Regions from separate parts of the Pseudomonas rustica genome, predicted to be linked through region 1. Evidence: riboswitches for the same ligand, from Rfam matches in the RefSeq annotation. Region 1 holds a riboswitch; the other holds the start of a gene.
The links. Region 1 has a riboswitch for manganese ahead of mntP (manganese efflux pump MntP). Riboswitches for the same ligand answer to the same signal wherever they lie in the genome.

Region 1 (10,146 bases):
CAGGCTGCGATCTTTTGACATTTTCAACGGCAGATCAAAAGATCGCAGCCTCGTTTCACTCGACAGCTCCTACAGGTTTATTCGGTCCACAACCTTTATAACTGAATACATGCAAAACCCAATGTGGGAGCCTGCTGGCGATCGCGGTGTGTCAGTCAACAGATCAGTAATCTGATGCTCCCTCTTCGCGAGCAGGCTCGCTCCCACTTTGGAATGCTATTAAATGTGGGAGCGAGCCTGCTCGCGAAGGGCCTCACGGTTATCTTCAGTGACAGCGAAAGGGTGCATTCGCCTCAGAAAAACTCATCAAGCAACTGATAAAAGGCAATCCGTCGCTGATCCGGCTGCACGCCGTAAACCTCGAAAAACACCGGCACCCACGCCTCGCCGAGGTTGTGCGTGATGCTATGAGCGGCCAACGCCAGATCCTGATAACGATCCGCCACACCCAATCGGCCGCAGTCGACAAAACCGCTGAACTGACCGTTGTCAGCGAGGAAGTTGGGCAGGCACGCATCGCCGTGAGTCACCACCTGATCTTCGTGATCCGGGCGATCCGCAAGCATCTGTTGGAAGACATCTTCAGCAGATCGACCGAGGCGCGAATCGTCGAAATCCTCTTCATCGATCAACCCGGCATTCACGTGCTCACGAGCCAGTTTTATTTTCGGGTCGAGGCTGTGATCGAACGGGCAGGTATCGATTGCAACCTCATGCAGTTCACGCAAAGCGTTGGCGACAAGTGTGACGATCTGCTGCGGCGCAAGGTGCGGGCTGCTAGCCAGATCACGCCCGGGCACGGCCGTCATCAATAGCCAGTTTTTATCCGATTCGGTGGCAGTGTCGAGCACGCGTGGCGCGGGCAGATTCTGGCTTGCCATCCAGCGCAGCCGCGCGACCTCGCCGGGCAATTCGCCCCAGTGCATGACGTGCTCGGACTTCACAAACAGCGGTGCTGAATTCGCAGACGCAATGCGCCAAACGTCGGCACGGGATTCGCCAATGGTTTGTTGTTCGACGGTGGCCTCGGCAAAGCGCCGGTGCCAGTTACGGGGTAAGTCCATTGCATTCATCCCTGAGATCAAAAACGCAGACGCACATTGTGCCGCCCCGGCGGTTTTGATCGCAAACACGAAACTGTATCCCGTTAATCAATCGAAACTTCGCCATCCGCCCAACTGTCCAGACCCTTACACCGGCGAAAAGACGAGGATCGAGATGACAACGACAGTAGGCGATTTTCTGGTTGAGCGGCTCAGCCAATGGGGCGTCACGCGGATTTTTGGTTATCCGGGCGACGGCATCAATGGCGTGTTCGGCGCGCTCGATCGAGCTAAAGGCAAGATTGAATTTGTGCAGGCGCGGCATGAGGAAATGGCCGCGTTCATGGCCTCGGCCCACGCGAAATTCACTGGCGAGCTGGGCGTATGCATTGCCACGTCCGGCCCCGGGGCTTCGCATTTGATCACCGGGCTTTACGACGCGCGGATGGATCACATGCCGGTGCTGGCCATCGTCGGTCAGCAGGCGCGCACGGCGTTGGGTAGTCACTATCAGCAAGAACTGGATCTGGTGTCGATGTTCAAGGACGTCGCCGGCGCGTTTGTGCAGCAGGCTTCGGCGCCATCGCAGGTGCGGCATTTACTCGACCGGGCGGTGCGTACGGCGGTTGGCGAACGTCGGGTGACGGCGCTGATTCTGCCCAATGATTTGCAGGATCTTGAGTACCAGGCACCGGCCCGCGCGCACGGCACCGCGCATTCCGGCGTCGGTTACACCAAGCCGAAAGTGCTGCCCTATGACGAAGATTTGCAGCGTGCGGCAGACGTTTTGAACGCAGGCGAGAAGGTCGCGATTCTGGTTGGTGCCGGCGCATTGCAGGCGACCGATGAAGTGATTGCCATTGCCGAAAAACTTGGCGCCGGCGTGGCCAAGGCGCTGCTCGGGAAAGCGGTGCTTCCGGATGATTTGCCGTGGGTAACTGGCAGCATCGGCCTGCTTGGCACCGAGCCGAGTTACAAGTTGATGACCGAGTGCGACACCTTGCTGATGATCGGTTCGGGCTTCCCGTATTCGGAGTTTTTGCCTAAAGAAGGTCAGGCGCGCGGTGTGCAGATCGATCTGCAACCCGACATGCTCAGCCTGCGTTATCCGATGGAGGTCAATCTGGTCGGCGACGCAGCGGAAACCCTCGCGGCGTTGTTGCCGTTGCTCGAACAAAAAACCTCGGGCAAGTGGCGCAAGAAAGTCGAAGGCTGGCGCGGTAGCTGGGAGAAAACCCTGGAAAAACGCGCGATGGCCAAGGCCAAGCCGATCAATCCGCAGCGGGTGGTGTATGAATTGTCACCGCGAGTGCCGGATGAAGCGATCATCACCAGCGACTCCGGTTCGTGCGCCAATTGGTTTGCGCGCGACCTGAAAATCCGTCGCGGCATGATGTGTTCGTTGTCCGGCGGGCTGGCCTCGATGGGCGCCGCTGTGCCTTATGCGATTGCGGCTAAATTCGCCTATCCCGAACGCTCGGTGATTGCGCTGGTGGGCGATGGTGCGATGCAGATGAACAACATGGCCGAGCTGATCACCGTCGCCAAATACTGGCGGCAGTGGAAGAGCCCCAAATGGATTTGCGCGGTGTTCAATAACGAGGATCTCAATCAAGTGACGTGGGAACAGCGGGTGATGGAGGGCGATCCGAAGTTCGAGGCGTCGCAGAACATTCCCGATGTGCCGTATCACCTGTTCGCGATTTCCATCGGCCTGAAAGGGATTTTCGTTGATCGCGAAGAGGACGTAGCGGGCGCATGGGAACAGGCTTTTGCTTCCGATGTGCCGGTGCTCATTGAGTTCAAAACCGACCCGAACGTGGCGCCGCTGCCGCCGCACATCAAGCTTGAACAAGCGAAGAAATTCGCCACGACGTTGCTCAAGGGCGATCCGGACGAGGCGGGGATACTTGTGCAAACCGCCAAGCAGGTTCTGAGCTCAGTTCTCCCCAGCAAAAAATAACGTCCCCCTGTAGGAGCTGCCGAAGGCTGCGATCTTTTGAGGTTGTTTATAAGATCAAAAGATCGCAGCCTGCGGCAGCTCCTACATGGGAGTGTCGTGGTAGGAGGTGATGTTTGATTTTCATTGGGTGTGCCGGCTGGAGTCTCGGGCGTGAGCATTGGCCGGCATTTGCGGAGGAGGGCACGCATTTGCAACGCTATGCGGCGCGGCTCAACTGTGCGGAAATCAACAGCTCGTTTTACCGCCCACATCGCCGCTCAACCTATGAACGTTGGGCGGATTCAGTGCCGGAAGGGTTTCGCTTTTCAGTAAAAATGCCCCAGCAGATCAGCCATGAACGCCGATTGTTGGATTGCGACGAAGAACTCGATGAGTTCCTGGCGCAGTGCAGCGGTTTGGCTGATCGCTTGGGCTGTTTGCTGCTGCAATTGCCGCCGTCACTGGCATTTGATGCGGTCAGTGCCGAAGCGTTTTTCAGTGCGTTGCGCCAGCGTTTCGACGGCGACGTGGTGCTGGAGCCGCGTCATGAGTCGTGGATGGCTGCCGAATCATTGCTGATCGCTTACCGTATCGCTCAGGCTGTGGTCGATCCGTCGCGCATCAGCAGTGATTCTTCCGCGTTTGGCTGGCAAGGGACGCGGTATTGGCGCCTGCACGGTTCGCCGCGCATTTACCACAGTGCCTACGATGACTCCTGTTTAGAGAGCCTCGCTAGCGTATTGCAGGCCGCCGATGCGCATGGCGCGACGACCTGGTGCATTTTCGACAATACCGCCAGCGGGGCCGCGCTAGGCAACGCGTTGGCACTGACGGCGCTGTCTAACGGCTAATCTCAGACCGCGAGATGCTCATACAAAATCGTCGCACCGACGATCATCAGCACCACACCGCCAACGATTTCAGCACGTTTGCCAACCATAGAGCCCAACACCCGGCCGAGCATGACGCCGATGGTCACCATGGTCATGGTCGCCAGACCGATCGCCGCCGCAGCCACCCAGATATTCACGTCGACAAACGCCAGGCCAACGCCCACGGCAAGGGCGTCGATGCTGGTGGCAAACGCGGTGACGGCGAGAATCAGGAAGGAGTGCGAACCCGGTTTTTCATCTTCCTCTTCTTCATGCTTCAGACCGTTGTAGATCATGTGCAGGCCGAGAACCACCAGCAGGGTGAAGGCGATCCAGTGATCCCATTCGGCAACCCATTGGCTCGCGGCCTGGCCGATCAGCCAGCCGATAATGGGGGTGATGGCTTCGATCACGCCGAAGATCAGACCGGTACGCAGGGCTTCCGTGAGACGCGGTTTATGCAGGCTGGAGCCCTTGCCGATGGCGGCTGCAAACGCATCCGTGGACATGGCCAGGGCAAGGAAAATGAGGGAAACAGGATTCACGGGAATACTTCCAGTCGGGCTATGAGTCAACGACACAACCACACGCCCGACTTTAGGCATGGATGTGTCGTCGGTCTCACCAACCAAAAGGTGTCCGCACCACGGCATGTTGCCGAGAATGTTGATACGAACGCTTCCGCAGTGCACGGAAACAGGCTACTCCCCAACGAGGTGCGGAATCTTAGGCGGTTGGGTATGAAAATTTCGTTAAAACCGCCGCTCAAGCTGATTTGTGGCGAGGGGATTTATCTCCGTTGGGTCGCGCAGCGGCCCCTCTTTGATAAGCAGGGAGCGCTGCGCACTCCAACGGGGATAAGTCCCCTCGCCAAAAGGTTATCTGTCAAGCAGCAAACCTCAGTTGCCATCCGCCACTTTGCGCTCTATCTCATCGACCTTGCGCTGCAGCGTCTCGGCATCCTGCTCTTTCACTCGGGTAGACGAAGGCGTAATCACCTCATCCACGCCTTTGGTGTCGTCATCGTGGTCTTCAAGATCACGCTCAACCACGTTCACCGGTTTGCCGGACGTGTCGGTAGGTGGGGCGTTCGGGGTTTTGTCGTCGTTGCTGTTCATGGTGTTGACCTCCAGTGGTGTAAACATTGGAGGCGGTGGTTTGGCAGGCGTTCAGAAACTTTGCGCTCATGCATTAGCCCAAGAGGTATCAATCGCTGTCTGGATGACTCAACCCATGCGCAACAAAACTCTACTTTCAACCTTGTTCGGCTTGTCTGCCCTGATCATCGGCCATGCTGCTTACGCCGCCAGTTTCGACTGCGACCGCGCCAAGGCTGCTGATGAAAAAGCGGTGTGCGCCAACCGTGCGCTCAACGACATGGACGTGAGCATGGCGCTGCTCTACAAACTGGATCGCCGGTTTCTGCCGATGGGCGGCCGTGGTGCCTTGATTGACGAGCAACAGGCGTGGCTGAAAACCCGTGGCAAATGCGCCGCTGATGTGAAATGCCTCACCGACGTTTATCAGCAGCGAATTCAAGCATTGCAGCAGATCATCGACACCCGCGTGGTCACCCAGGGCCCGTTCTGACACCGCAACACTCCTGTAGGAGCTGCCGCAGGCTGCGATCTTTTGACCTTAAAAAACACAATCAAAAGATCGCAGCCTGCGGCAGCTCCACAGAGGAGGGCGGGTCAGTCTTTGAGAATGTCGCGATCCTTGGTTTCCGGCAGGAAGAACGTACCCAGTACTGCGGTCATCACCGCAATCACGATCGGGTACCACAAGCCGTAGTAGATATCCCCGGTGGCCGCGACCATCGCGAAGGCCACCGTCGGCAGGAACCCGCCGAACCAGCCGTTACCGATGTGATACGGCAGCGACATCGAGGTGTAGCGAATGCGCGTCGGGAACAGCTCCACCAGCCACGCCGCGATCGGCCCATACACCATGGTCACGTAGATCACCAAAATGGTCAGCAACAGCAGCACCATCGGGTAATTGGTTTTTGCCGGGTCGGCTTTCTCTGGATAACCGGCTTCTTTCAGAGCAGTGCCAAGGGTCGCGGTGAAGGCATCATTGCGGGTTTTGAAGTCGGCGGCGGGCAGGGCGCTGCCGTCGAAACTCTCGACGACTTTGTCGCCAATACGCACCTGCGCCACGGTGCCGGGTTCGGCGGTGACGTTCTCATACGGAATCGCCCGTTTTGCCAACAGCGTCTTGGCCAGGTCACAGGAACTGGTGAATTTAGCCTTGCCCACCGGATCGAACTGGAACGAACACTGGTCGGGGTTGGCGATCACCTTGACCGGGTTTTTCTCCTGAGCGATGAACACATCAGGATTGCCGTACTGGGTCAGCGCATGAAAGATCGGGAAGTAGGTCAGCGCCGCCAGAATGCAGCCGACCATGATGATCGGCTTGCGCCCGATGCGGTCGGACAGGCTGCCGAAAATCACGAAGAACGGCGTACCGATCAACAGTGATCCGGCGATCAGCAGGTTGGCGGTTTGCGGGTCGATCTTCAGCGTTTGCAACAGGAAAAACAGCGCATAGAACTGCCCGGTGTACCAGACCACCGCTTGCCCGGCCGTGCCGCCGAGCAACGACATGATCACCACTTTGAGGTTGTCCCAACGGGCAAAGGACTCGGTCAGCGGCGCTTTTGACGCTTTGCCTTCGTCCTTCATTTTCTGGAACACCGGCGACTCGCTCAGTTGCAGGCGGATGTACACCGAGACGATCAGCAGGAGGATCGACAGCAGAAACGGAATCCGCCAGCCCCACTCTTCAAACGCTTCAGTGCCCAGCGCGGTGCGGCAGGCGAGTATCACCAGCAGCGACAGAAACAGGCCGAGGGTCGCGGTGGTTTGAATCCACGAGGTGAAGAAACCGCGTCTATTGCGTGGCGCGTGTTCGGCCACGTAAGTCGCCGCGCCGCCATATTCACCGCCCAGCGCCAGACCTTGCAGCAGTCGAAGGGTAATCAGAATCACCGGTGCAGCGACGCCAATGGTCGCGTAACCGGGCAGCAAACCGACAATCGCAGTCGAGACGCCCATGATGACGATGGTGATCAGAAACGTATGTTTGCGCCCGATCATGTCGCCGAGCCGGCCGAACACAATCGCGCCGAACGGCCGCACCGCAAAGCCTGCCGCAAATGCCAGCAGGGCAAAGATGAACGCAGTGGTTTCGTTGACGCCGGCAAAGAAGTGCTTGGCGATGATCGCCGCCAGTGAGCCGTAGAGGTAAAAGTCGTACCACTCGAAAACGGTGCCCAGCGAGGAGGCAAAGATGACTTTGCGTTCCTCCTTGGTGATGCCGCCGCTGCGCGGTGGACTGCCGGTGGATGTTGTGTAAGTCGTGGCCATGGGTGTTCTCCGTCGTGCTTATTGTTGTAGGCCGGAGTCCCCCAATACCGCTTATCTCACCCTGGCCTTGTGGCAGATGCCTGAAGCGCTGATGCGTAAAGCGTGCACAGTTTGCCGTCGGGCAGGTGTGCACGCTTTCCTGAAGCATAATCAGCTTCTGGCAGATATCCACTCGCCAGCATCGGCACTTATGCTTTGACCCAGCGCTGGCGACTCCACGCACTCAACCAGTCCACCAGGAACACCAGTACCAGCATCGCCAGAATCACCGTGCTGGCCTGCGCTTCCTGAAACAGGCTGAGGCTCACGTAGAGCATCTGGCCGAGACCGCCAGCACCGACAAAACCTAGCACGCTGGCCATGCGAATGTTGTTTTCCCAGCGATAGAGGATGTAGGCGAGCAGTTGCGGCGCCAGATTGGGCAGGGTGCCGTAGCAGAAGGCGAGGATCGGATTGCCGCCCTGCAAACGGATGGCCTCGGCCGGTTGCGGCGGCGTATTTTCCAGCGCTTCGGCGAACAACCGGCCGAGTACTCCCGTGGTGTGTAAGGCGAGGGCGAGGGCGCCGGCATTCGGGCCAAGGCCGGCAGCGAGCACCATCAGCGCCGCCCAGACCAGTTCCGGAATCGCCCGCAAGGCATTCAGCAGCAGGCGCGCAACGCTTTGCAGCGGCCAGCCGAAACGTCCCGCCGCCGGCAGCGCCAGAACAATGCCAACAACTGCTGCCAATAGCGTGCCGACAGCGGACATGGCCAGCGTTTCCATCGAACCGTGGAAGATTGCTTTCAGGTAACCCGCGCTCAAATCCGGGCTGAGAAAACGCTGCACGTAAGCGCCCATCTGCTTCAGGCTGGTGGCGCTGCCCAGTTCACCCAGATCCAGACCCAAATAGGCGAAGGACGCAATCACTGCAACCCCGATAACGGCGATCAGCAGCAAATTGATCAGGCGATTCATGCCAGTCTCCAGCGCAGCAAGCGGCTGAGTTGATCGGCGGCCAGCACCAGCAGCAGGAACGTCAGCAACATGCTGGCGACTTCACCGCCAGCGAACATGCGGATCGACAGATCGATTTGCTGACCCAGGCCCCCCGCGCCGACGAACCCCATCACCACCGAAGCACGGATCGCGCATTCCCACCGATACACGGTGTACGAGAGCAGCTCCGCGCCGACATTGGGCAGCGTGCCGTAAGCGAATGCCGCCAGTCGGCCGCTGCCAGCCTGCAACAACGCATGCGCCGGGCGTTGGTCGGTGGATTCGAAAATCTCCGCGTAGACCTTGCCGAGCATGCCGCTGTAGGTAATGGCAATCGCCAGCACGCCCGCTGCCGGGCCGAGGCCGACCGCACGCACGAACAGCAGTGCCCAGACAATTTCCGGCACGCTGCGCAGGAAAATCAGCAACCCGCGAACCGGCCAGCGCAGCAAACGTCCCAAACGACTCGGCACGCCACCGCGAGAGGCGGCGGACAGTGACAGGGCGCGACTGGCAATCAAACCGGCAGGTACCGCCAGCAGCAACGCCAAAGCCATACCGGCAGTGGCAATGGCCAGGGTTTGCAGGGTGGCTTTAAGCAGGATTTGCAGAAAGGCTTCGTCGTGCGCTGGCGGCCAGAATTGCGCGACAAACTGGCCCATTTCATTCTGGCTGCCGGGCAATAGCACACTCAGATCCAGCTCGCTGAGTTGAATCCCCGGCCACAACAAAGCAATGGCCAGCAAGCTCAATAGCAACCGTGGCCATGCAGCGGGATCGCGTGAATCGGCTTTCAGCATCGTGGAATCTGCACAGTCAAAGGCACGGCCACAGCGGTCGGCGATTGCAGTTTTTCGTTGGCGTACAGCGCGTCGAGCATGTCCGGGCTGACTTGATCGGACGGGCTGTCGAACAGAATCTGCCCTTCGCGCAAACCGATGACCCGTGGGAAGTGCGACAACGCCAGATCGACCGCATGCAGGCTCGCGATCAGTGTGACGTTGTGCTCACGGGCATGGCGCGAAAGGATCGACAAGGTATGCCCGGCCATCACCGGATCCATCGCCGACACCGGTTCATCGGCCAGCAAAATCTCTGGCGCTTGATACAGCACACGAGCAATGCCGACGCGCTGCAACTGACCGCCAGACAATTGTTGGCAATGGGCAAACAGCTTGTCGCCCAGATCCAGTCGCGCCAATGCCGCACGCGCACCGGCCACATCCAGTGGATGCAGCAGGTTCAAGAGACTTTTGCCCAGACTCCACTGGCCGAGCTTGCCGGCCAGTACCGCCGTGACCACGCGCTGACGCGGCGGCAGCGGCGGTGCCTGATGCACCAGGCCGATGCGTGCGCGCAGGCGTTGACGTTGGCGGGCAGACAAGTGCCAGGCGCGCTCGCCAAGTACTTCGATTTCACCGCTGCTGGGCCGCAACGCGGTGGCCAGCAGATTAAGCAGACTCGACTTGCCAGCCCCGGACGGGCCGATGATCGCAACCTGTTCGCCAACGCCAATCTGCAAGTCGATACCGCGCAGGGCATCGACGCCATTGGCGTGGCGCAGGCTGCCCTGTTTGAGGCTTAAGGTCATTTCAGCAGTTCGGCGGCGCGGGCGGCTTCCTCGATGCCCTTGTAGTTTTCAGGCTTGGTGTCGATGAAGCGGCTGGCGGCTTGTAGATCCAGAATTTTCTTCTGCTCCGGGTTGGCCGGGTCGAGATCAAGGAAGGCTTTTTTGATCTTCGCCGCGAGTGCTGGATCAAGGGTGCCGCGCACGGTCCAGTTGTAATCGAAGTAGGTCGGGGTGGTGGCGAAGACTTTTACCTTGTTGGTGTCGACCTTGCCGGCGTCTACCAGTTTTTGCCAGACGCTGGCGTTCAGCACACCGGCGTCAACCTTGCCGGCCTGTACCCAGGCCACGGTGGCGTCGTGAGCGCCGGA
Region 2 (10,146 bases), 2.5 Mb from region 1:
GGACGTTGGCACGGCTGTTTCAGCAACAGTTGCAGATGAGTTTCAACGCCTGGCGCCAGCAACTGCGCCTGATGGAAGCCCTGCCACGTCTGCTCGCCGGGGACAGCGTGCAGCGTGTGGCGCGGGACTTGGGTTACGGCAGCGCGCGGGCGTTCAGCGCGATGTTTCGCCGTTTGCTTGGGGAAAATCCCCGTGATTACCTCAACAACCTGAGCAAACTCAGCGAGCTTGTGTAGGTTCCCACCACTGTGGGAGCGAGCTTGCTCGCGAAAGCAATCTTCCAGTCACCTGTGATGTCGACTGATCCGACGCCTTCGCGAGCAGGCTCGCTCCCACAGGTTTGAATTGCGGTTCTGGAATCAATGCATCTCGGTGAAGGCGATTTTCACGCCGAGAGCAATCAGCACCGCGCCCATGGTGCGGTCAAACCAGTGGCCCATGCGGGCAAAACCGGCGCGTACACGTTGTTGGCTGAACAGCATCGCCACCAGGCAAAACCACACGGCCGTCGCGACCGCCAGATAAATCCCGTAACCGGCCTGCACCGACAGCGGCGTGTGCGGGTTGATCACCACGGTGAACAGCGACAGGAAGAACAGCGTGGCTTTCGGGTTGAGGCCATTGGTCACGAAGCCCGAAGTGAACGCGCCGCGAGCCGTGCGTACGCCGGCTTCTTTGTGCAGATCGTCGGTGACGGTTTTCGCTGGTTGCGCGCGCAAGGCCTTGAAGCCGATGTACAGCAGATAAGCCGCCGCCGCCCATTTCAACGCGTTGAACAGCACGATCGATTGCGACACGATCAGGCCGATGCCGAGCAACGAATAACCGACGTGGAGGAAAATCGCCGTACCGACACCGAGTGCCGTCCAGGTGCCGGCGCGACGCCCGTGGGTCACGCTTTCGCGCACCACCACGGCAAAGTCCGGGCCGGGGCTGGCGACGGCCAGCAGGTGGATCAGTGCAACGGTCAAGAACTCGGTCCAGTACATGGGGGCTCCTCTGAATCAGGTCGGATAAAATTAGACTCGCTGGGCGACGCATGTCCCTGTAGGAGCCGAGCTTGCTCGCGAAGAGGGAGTGTCAGGCGACTTCCATTTGTCTGACACCACGTCTTCGCGAGCAAGCTCGGCTCCTACAGGTTTTGTGAGCATCTCAGGCATCGAGTAACCAATTGTTTCATCTGGTAGGCTCGGCAGATTACGCCCAACGCTCAAAGCCTAAAAGGTACAGTTGATGACGAACACGCGCCGCGCCGTATTCCTTGATCACCCGTCGCTCGATCTTGGCGACCTCGACCTCAGTCCGTTGCGCGAGTGTTTCAGCGATCTGCAACTGTTCGCCCAGACCCTGCCCGAGCAAGTCAGCGAACGTCTGCAAGGCGCCACCGTGGCCATTTCCAACAAGATCCTGATCGACGCCGCCGCGATGGCTGCCAACCCTGATTTGAAGCTGATCCTGATCACCGCCACCGGCACCAACAACGTCGACCTCGCCGCCGCCCGCGCTCACGGCATCACCGTGTGCAACTGTCAGGGTTACGGCACGCCGTCGGTGGCGCAACACACGATCATGCTGCTGCTCAACCTCGCCACGCGTCTGGCCGATTATCAGAAAGCCGTCGGCGAAGGTCGCTGGCAGCAGGCGAAACAGTTCTGCCTGCTCGACTATCCGATTGTTGAACTGGAAGGCAAAACCCTGGGTTTGCTCGGTCACGGCGAACTCGGTGGCGCGGTGGCGCGACTGGCCGAAGCCTTCGGCATGCGCGTTTTGCTCGGACAGATCCCCGGGCGCCCTGCCCGCCCGGATCGCCTGCCGCTGGACGAACTGCTGCCGCAAATCGACGCCCTCACCCTGCACTGCCCGCTCAACGAGCACACCCGCCACTTCATCGGTGCCCGCGAACTGGCGTCGATGAAACCCGGCGCCTTCGTGGTCAACACCGCGCGTGGCGGTTTGATCGATGAACAGGCGTTGGCCGATGCGCTGCGTAATGGCCACCTTGGCGGCGCGGCGACGGATGTGTTGAGCGTCGAGCCGCCGACTCAAGGCAATCCGCTGCTGGCCGCCGACATTCCACGTCTGATCGTCACGCCGCATAACGCTTGGGGCAGTGTTGAAGCGCGCCAGCGCATCGTCGGTCAATTGACCGAAAATGCTCAGGCGTTCTTCAGCGGTAAGGCGCTGCGGGTCGTCAGTTGATAAACTGCGGCACTTTTTTTTGAGGAGCAGTTATGGATCCGCGCAGTGAAGTACTGCTTCGTCAGCCCGAGTTGTTTCAAGGTTCGTTGTTGTTGGCCGGTTTGCCCGCCGACGATCTGCTCGGGCGCTTGCCCAACGCGTTCGGCTGGTGCTGGCATGCCGGCGATCAAGCGGCGCTGGACGCTCGCTTCGAAGGTCGCAGCCATTTCGGCGTGAATGTTCCGGAGCGTGAGTTTGATAGCGCTGTGGTGTTCTTGCCCAAGTCCAAGGATCTGACCGATTACATTCTCAACGCCGTGGCCTCGCGTCTGGCCGGTCGAGAAGTGTTTCTGGTCGGGGAAAAACGCAGCGGCATCGAAGGCGCGTCGAAACAGCTCAATCCGTTCGGCAAGCCGCGCAAACTCGACAGCGCGCGTCACTGCCAGCTCTGGCAAGTCACCGTGGCCAACGCGCCCGAAACGAAATCGCTGGAAAGCCTCGCGCAGACTTATGAATTGCCGCTGGCCGAAGGCCCGTTGAAAGTGATCAGCCTGCCGGGCGTGTTCAGCCACGGTCGTCTTGATCGCGGCAGCGCCCTGCTGCTGGAACATCTGGACAAATTGCCGAGTGGCCATCTGCTCGACTTCGGTTGTGGCGCGGGTGTGTTGGGCGCGGCGGTGAAGCGTCGCTATCCGCATAATCAGGTGACGCTGCTTGATGTCGACGCGTTTGCCGCTGCCAGCAGTCGTCTGACATTGGCCGCTAACGGTCTGGAGGCCGAGGTGCTGACAGGCGATGGCATCGATGCGGCACCGATGGGTTTGAGCGCAATTTTGAGCAATCCGCCGTTCCATGTCGGCGTGCACACCGATTATTTCGCTACCGAAAACTTGCTGCGAAAAGCGGCCAAACATCTGAAAAACGGTGGCGAACTGCGCTTGGTCGCCAACAGCTTCCTCAAGTATCAGCCGCTGATCGAAGAGCATCTGGGCGTGTGCGCGATCAAGGCCGAAGGCAATGGCTTCCGGATTTACCGGGCCAAGCGCGGCTAGAACTTCTTTCAAAAAAGAGGCTTGCTCAATCGGATTTGCCTAGGCAGAATCCGCTCCGTCCTAGGGGAGTAGTCTCCCACGAGCGCCATGCTCGTCCGGCATACGTCAACATACTTGATCCTCAGATCATGGCGTATGCGACCCAAGCGTCCGCATCAGACGGATCGCAGGGTTTGACAAGACCTATGACACGCACACCTTACCCGGGGCGGGAAGGCTGTACGTGTCATAGCCGTGTCGACCCGCCCCTTAGGAAAATCCTGATGCTGGACTCGTTACTCGTTCCCACCGCAATCGTTGCCTTGGCCGAAATCGGCGACAAGACGCAACTGCTCGCGCTGATTCTCGCCGCTCGCTTCCGCAAACCCTGGCCGATCATTGCCGGTATTGTCGCCGCGACCTTGGCCAACCACGCAGCAGCCGGTGCGGTAGGCGCCTGGTTCGGCAGTTTCTTCTCGAATGCGACGCTGCACTGGATCCTCGCCGCGAGCTTCACGGCCACGGCGCTGTGGACGTTGGTGCCAGACAAAATGGACGACGATGAAAGCAGCACGGCACGCAAGTTCGGGCCGTTCCTGACCACGCTGATTGCGTTCTTCCTGGCTGAAATGGGTGACAAGACTCAGGTCGCGACGGTGATGCTGGCCGCGCAATACCCTGACTTGTGGCTGGTGATTATCGGGACGACGGCGGGCATGCTGATTGCCAACGTGCCGGTGGTATTGGCCGGTAACTTTGCCGCCGACAAATTGCCACTGACCCTGATCCGTCGCCTCGCGGCGTCGGCGTTCATGATTCTGGCAATTGTCGCGGTGTACAAAGCGATGCAGAGCAGTGGTTGGGTTTAACCCTGAGAGAAGGATCGTTCCCACGCTCTGCGTGGGAATGCAGCCGGGGACGCTCTGCGTCCCATTGGAACGCGGAGCGTCCCTTGAGGCATTCCCACGCAGAGCGTGGGAACGATCACCGACTCAGGATTTCGGGGCTTGTTCGTATAGCGGCATGACTTTTGGAATCGCTGCCTGCAACGAAGCAATCCGGCTAGCCGATGCCGGGTGAGTGCTCATGAACTCCGGTGGTGAACCTTCCGAGGCCTTGCTCATCTTGTCCCACAGGGTGATCGCGGCATTCGGGTTGTAGCCGGCGCGGGCGGCCAGTTCCAGACCAATCAGGTCGGCTTCGTTTTCGTTGGCGCGGCTGTTCGGCAGCGTCATGCCGTAATTGGCCACGGTGTCGGCCAGCGCCAGGCTGTCCTGCCCCAGACCGAGCAACGCACCCGCGCCCTGCTTGGCCATTTCAATCCCGTACGCCTTGGACATCGCTTCACGGCCATGCTCGCGCAAGGCGTGGGCAATCTCATGGCCCATGACAGCAGCGATTTCATCGTCGGTGAGTTTCAGGCTGTCGATCAGCCCGGTGTAGAAAATGATCTTGCCGCCGGGGCCACAGTTGGCGTTGAGCTCGTCACTCTTGATCAGATTGACTTCCCATTTCCATTGCGCCGCATCGGGGCGGAAGTTCGGCGCCTGAGCGATCAAACGGTCGGCGATCGCCTGAACGCGTTTGGCGTCGCTGCTGGTCTTGTCCAGCACACCTTTGGTGGACGCTTCGCCGACGGTCTTCTGATACGACTGGGCATACATCTGGTCGACCTCTTGCGAGGACAGCATGCTGAACATGTACTGCTTGCGCTCCACACCCACAGCGCCGCCGCTGGTGGTGTTGACCGACTGACAACCGGCCAGCAACAACGCTGCGCTCAGTGCACTTACAACCAATGTCTTGTTCATTCAAAAGCTCCCTGAAAACCTGCCGGGTATCCTAGGCGGGTAATTGTATCGACGCCAGATACAACGGACGTGTTGCAGTGACTTTCAGACATGTCCCACAGTTCAAAAGCCCCTCACCCTAGCCCTCTCCCGGAGGGAGAGGGGACTGATTGGGGGATATTCAAGAAGTTCGCCGACCTGAACGATCTGCTTTGAATCCATAATCGACTCGATTTCTCAGGTCGATGTATGAAGCAAGACACCTCGATCAGTCCCCTCTCCCTCTGGGAGAGGGTTAGGGTGAGGGGCTCTTGATAGACCAGACAACTCAACCCGGCGTCAAACACTCCGGCCCATTGAGCTTCGGATCATTGATCAGATTCGCCAACACCCGCTCCCGCAACACCGCCGGCTCACTCGCCAGCAACGCCTGCAACACATGCAACGGCGTCTCGGGATCCAGCCACGCCGCCTGCCCCGCCTCATCCAGAATCAACGGTCGGCGCTGACTCGACGCCGACTGCGTAATCACCGCCGTACTCAACCAGACCTGTTCCTGCACCGGATACGCTTCCCAGATTGCCGCGAAAAACAGCGACGCGCCCTCCCCCGGCGTCAGCCAGTACGGGCGTTTGCGCTGAGTCCCGCGCCATTCGTAAAAACCATTCGCCGGCAACAGACAGCGACGTTGACGCAGCGCCTCACGGAACATCGGCTGTTCGGCCACGGTTTCCGCGCGAGCATGCGCGGGTGTTTTCGACAGGTCGGTCAGCCACGGCGGCGTCAGCCCCCAGCGGGCGCGGGCCAGCGTGCGTTCGCCGGCGTCACCGGCACGCAGCATCAACACCGAATCGTTGGGGGAAATGTTCCACTGCGCCTGCTGATCGGCGGGAAAACCTGGCAGGGCCGCAAAATCGCGGTTCCAGCGAAACAGGGCATAACGTCCACACATGGGGCAACAAGACTCTAAATAAAACGATCGTCAGCCTAACAGACCAGCGTCCCGGGGAAGCTCTCCGGTTCGTCGCCGGGCAGCGGCAGCGCGGCATTGTACGCGGTGATCAGCTCGCGGGCGTATTCGGCCTGGTCGTTGTCGACCGACAGCCCGAGCAAGCCGAAGATCGGCAACTCACCGGTGCCGCCGAGCAAATCGCGGCCAACCAGGTGCGCCTCAATGCCCTCGCTGGCGAGCATGCCCTTGAGCATTTCGCCTTCCATCAGGTTTTCCGGCTCGTAGATCCGCTGCATGGGCGCGCCTCACTCGTTTTCGCTGAAGACTTCCAGAAACCAATCCTCTCCGTGTACCTGCAAGACGAACGTGATCGGCCGGCAACACACCTGACAGTCCTCAATGTAGGTCTGATCACCGCCGGACAGATCCACCGTCGTTTCAACTTGCTCACCACAATACGGACATTCGTACAGTGCGCTCTCCAGCATCGCGGTCTCCCAAGTGACTTGTGCGTATAATCGCCGGTCTATTTGCAGGGCTATTTTTGTCTGGCTGACTTTTCAGACCGTGCCCCGTTGGTTTTCGATCAAAACCTTTACTTACCCTAGCCGTTTCTAACAAGAGAGCATGATGGGCGAATTCGATGCCATCCGACCTTACGACGACAGCGAAGTACCTGTGGTACTGGCAAGACTGCTCGGCGACAAGGCGTTTCTAGATATCCTCACCCACTTCCGCTTCCCGCGTTTTGCCGGTGCTTTCGGCTGGATGCTCAAACCACTTATAGCCCATCGGCTGCGTCGTGAGTTCGCCGACGTGACCTCGGTGGCGACGTTGCAGGACAAGGTCGAGTCCTACGTCGACCACACCATCGAGCGCGCCACCGACGGCGTGACCTACACCGGTGTCGAGCAATTCAAGTCCGGCAGCGCCTATCTGTTCATCGCCAACCACCGTGACATCGTCATGGATCCAGCCTTCGTCAACTACGCCGTGTACCACGCTGGCCTGCCGACGCCGCGCATCGCCATCGGTGACAACCTGCTGCAAAAGCCGTTTGTCAGCGATCTGATGCGCCTGAACAAGAGTTTCATCGTTCACCGTTCGATCACCGGCCGTCGCGAGAAAATGGCTGCGTATCAGCTGTTGTCGGCGTACATCAACCACTCGATCCGCAATGATTGCGCGTCGATCTGGATCGCGCAGGCTGAAGGTCGGGCGAAGGATGGCGATGATCGCACAGAGTCGGCGATCCTCAAGATGTTCCACATGAGCCGCAAGGACGAGCCGTTCGGCGAAGTCATTCGCTCGCTGAATGTCACTCCGGTTTCGATCAGCTACGAATACGACCCGTGCGACCAGGCCAAGGCCCGCGAGCTGTACATCCGCGCCACCACCGGCACCTACGCGAAAGCGCCGGGCGAGGATGACGTGAGCATTGCCAAGGGCATCACCGGCTACAAGGGCCGCGTGCACGTGAACTTTGCTGCGCCGATCACCGAGCTGTTCGAAGACACCAAGCAATTGGCGGTCGAGATGGACAAGCAGATTCTCGGCGGCTACCGGTTATTCCCGGTGCATTACCTGGCGTACGCGCAGTGGGCTGATGCGGATCCGCAGTTGAATGTGCCGAAGGCTGCCGAGGTGTTTGCGGCGGATGAACTGGCCAAGGCGCAGGAAGAATGGCAGAGCCGGCTGGATGCTTGCCCTGCAGAACATCGTCCGTATCTGGTGCTGCAATATGCGACGCCGGTGCGTAACCAATACCGCGTTAAGGCCGGGTTGCCGCTTTAAATTTTCAGAGCAAGATCAAAAGATCGCAGCCTTCGGCAGCTCCTACAGTGGATTCATGTAGGAGTTGCCGAAGGCTGCGATCTTTTGCTTTTAGTAACGCGTGCTGATCCACGAGACGATCAGTGCCAGCCCCAGGCAAGCAAAACCAAATCGATAGAAAAACCGGTTCATGCGCAAGGTCGCCCAATCAAGAATGGGCTCGGCATTCGGCTGCGCGTTGCGCTGGGCGGCGATGCTGGCCATTGCGCGTTGTTCGCGGCGGCGCGTTGCGTGCAGCAGCCAACTGCCCGGGAACGCCAACAGCAGCGCCAGCAGGTTGATCAATTTGGCGGGATGGGCGGTAAACAGCGTCATCAAGTGCAGCGACATCACAGACCTCTATCTAAACCGGTGTGGCAGGCGCCAGACCGACGACCGCGGCGCGGATTCTAACCAAACCTTGGCCCCCTGCCCCAGCCTTTACGACAAATAACGTAACAATCGACCGATGGCTGTCCTGTGTCACGGCATCGTCATCTGGATAACCCAAGATGCGCGCCTCGAAACCGACAGGGAACGCGTCATGTTGCACGCCGAAAACCAGGATCGCCTCTACCTCATCACCCCGACCGACGAACAGCAAAGCCTCGTCGGCAGTCTTGCCTTCAATGTTCAGGATCGCCACTGGCTGGTGTATTGCGCGCTGGGCGGGCATCAGCATGCGGATTTGCCGGAGACGGATTTGTTGACGGGGGTTAGCGTGCTCGACTTCTACTCGCAGGCTGCCTGAATAAAACTCCCCGTGTAGGAGCTGCCGAAGCCTGCGATCTTGTGATCTTAAAACCAACATCAAAAGATCGCAGCCTTCGGCAGCTCCTACAGGGAATCGATCTGTATGAAAAAGCCCGGGGTCATCACTGGCCCCGGGCTTTTTCACATCCGCTGAAAGCTTACTCAGCGAGCACCTGACCCACGGTCGGATCCTTGAACAGACGCGTCAGCGCATCGCTCAACACGTCGCTGACCAGTTTGGTGTTGGTTTCCTGGTTCGGCGCCATGCCGAAACGCTGATCCAGCGACGCGCCGTAACGGCCGCTGTAACGGCGGTTGGCGTTCTGCACATCGGAGCGGAAGGTCGCGCCGATGGTCGCTTCCGTCACGTACATGCCTTCTTTCGGCGACTGGTATTTCAGCTCGGCCAGGGTCACGGTCAGCTGCGGCGCGTTCGGTGCATTGTTGGTCGGGGTGAAACCGAGCAGACGCACGGCGGCTTCAGCCTGAGCTTGCAGCTTCGGCAGGATCTGCTCGCGCTGCACGGTGATAGCGCTGGTTTCCGGGTACAGACCGCCACGGGTGCCGAGGGTTGGCGACGGACGACCGTCTACCACACGCACGACAACGGGCTGGCCACGGCCGACCGCAGGCAACTGCGTGGTCAGCTTCGGCTCCGGATTCAGTTGTTGCGGGCTGTGGGCGCAGCCGGCCAGGGTCAAACCGGCCACAGTGATCAAACCGAACAACAGGCGTTGCAACATGCTCTTCTCTCCAGAATCAGGCACAAACAGGCCGGCAGTATAGCGGTGGGCCACTGCGGGTCACCAGCGTCACACGGTGAATACTGAAATGTCTGACACAGCCGTGGCAGGCCGGTTCCTGTCACGCCGCTGTCATCTGCCGTACATGTTGACGTCACGCCCTGCTGGCAACCTTCAAACAAGTCCTCCAGCAAGGTAATCGGCCATGCGTTATTTGATCTCGTTGTTTGCGCCACGCCCGTTGCACCGCAGCTTTGCCCTGCTCGACCGCAACGGCCATTGTCAGGCATTCAAGCAGTGCAGCCTGCAACCGATGGGTGACGGTTGGGTGGAAATCGAAGAAATTCGTCTCAACTGGTTGCACCACCCATTGCCCGCCAGCGCCCGCGTCATAGCGCCGCAGCCTCGTGCACGCGCTCAGGCGATGTTGAGCATCTGACCGGATGCCTAATAAAAGTCATTAAACACGACCAACTCCCCGCATTTCTTCGATACAATCTCCCCCCGATTATAAGGACGTCTCCTGATCGGGCCCCGCAACAGCGTCAATGCGCATCGCATCGACATCAAAATCGCCCACAGAGAGCCGCCCACACAGATCGAGTGAAGTTGGCGCGCTTGCCTGTTCTTCCGGCAAAAACCCCGCTTTTCGCGAATCTGCAGAGCTGTCATGACGCTCGGCCGCCGCGTTGTTTTTGCCCTCGGGCAAGGTGCCAAGCCAAGACAGCCCTTTTTTGAGGTTCACGTCTTCAAAAGAGCGTGAAAAAAACGGGTTTTCACAACTTCACAAGAGTGTGGCGAGCAAATGAATAGTTTTGCGTCTGAACATGCACCATTAGCGTCTGGAACAGCCCAACGACACAGGACCGGGTATACCTCGAATATCG

Region 2: it holds a riboswitch for manganese, as region 1 does, so the genes downstream of both, ACP3TY_RS02090 (TMEM165/GDT1 family protein) here and mntP (manganese efflux pump MntP) in region 1, are expected to answer to the same signal.

Annotation. Positions count from the first base shown of each region.
Region 1 covers NZ_CP188200.1:2,870,905-2,881,050, reverse strand. Annotated here, with positions in the region: gene ACP3TY_RS13055 (APH(3')-II family aminoglycoside O-phosphotransferase) at 294-1,064, opposite strand; gene ACP3TY_RS13050 (thiamine pyrophosphate-requiring protein) at 1,219-3,006, shown strand; gene ACP3TY_RS13045 (DUF72 domain-containing protein) at 3,120-3,836, shown strand; gene mntP (manganese efflux pump MntP) at 3,839-4,402, opposite strand; yybP-ykoY riboswitch at 4,409-4,579, opposite strand; gene ACP3TY_RS13035 (hypothetical protein) at 4,757-4,975, opposite strand; gene ACP3TY_RS13030 (lysozyme inhibitor LprI family protein) at 5,091-5,447, shown strand; gene ACP3TY_RS13025 (MFS transporter) at 5,552-7,231, opposite strand; gene phnE (phosphonate ABC transporter, permease protein PhnE) at 7,420-8,187, opposite strand; gene ACP3TY_RS13015 (PhnE/PtxC family ABC transporter permease) at 8,184-9,008, opposite strand; gene ACP3TY_RS13010 (phosphonate ABC transporter ATP-binding protein) at 9,002-9,799, opposite strand; gene ACP3TY_RS13005 (putative selenate ABC transporter substrate-binding protein) at 9,796-10,146, opposite strand, start outside.
Region 2 covers NZ_CP188200.1:417,331-427,476, reverse strand. Annotated here, with positions in the region: gene ACP3TY_RS02110 (AraC family transcriptional regulator) at 1-236, shown strand, start outside; gene ACP3TY_RS02105 (LysE family translocator) at 360-989, opposite strand; gene ACP3TY_RS02100 (2-hydroxyacid dehydrogenase) at 1,234-2,199, shown strand; gene ACP3TY_RS02095 (class I SAM-dependent methyltransferase) at 2,232-3,230, shown strand; yybP-ykoY riboswitch at 3,281-3,405, shown strand; gene ACP3TY_RS02090 (TMEM165/GDT1 family protein) at 3,494-4,078, shown strand; gene ACP3TY_RS02085 (M48 family metallopeptidase) at 4,202-5,020, opposite strand; gene ACP3TY_RS02080 (SOS response-associated peptidase) at 5,328-5,951, opposite strand; gene ACP3TY_RS02075 (putative signal transducing protein) at 5,987-6,247, opposite strand; gene ACP3TY_RS02070 (CPXCG motif-containing cysteine-rich protein) at 6,257-6,439, opposite strand; gene ACP3TY_RS02065 (1-acyl-sn-glycerol-3-phosphate acyltransferase) at 6,582-7,745, shown strand; gene ACP3TY_RS02060 (hypothetical protein) at 7,836-8,114, opposite strand; gene ACP3TY_RS02055 (hypothetical protein) at 8,308-8,514, shown strand; gene ACP3TY_RS02050 (YajG family lipoprotein) at 8,675-9,259, opposite strand; gene ACP3TY_RS02045 (hypothetical protein) at 9,465-9,698, shown strand; gene ACP3TY_RS02040 (hypothetical protein) at 9,768-10,004, opposite strand.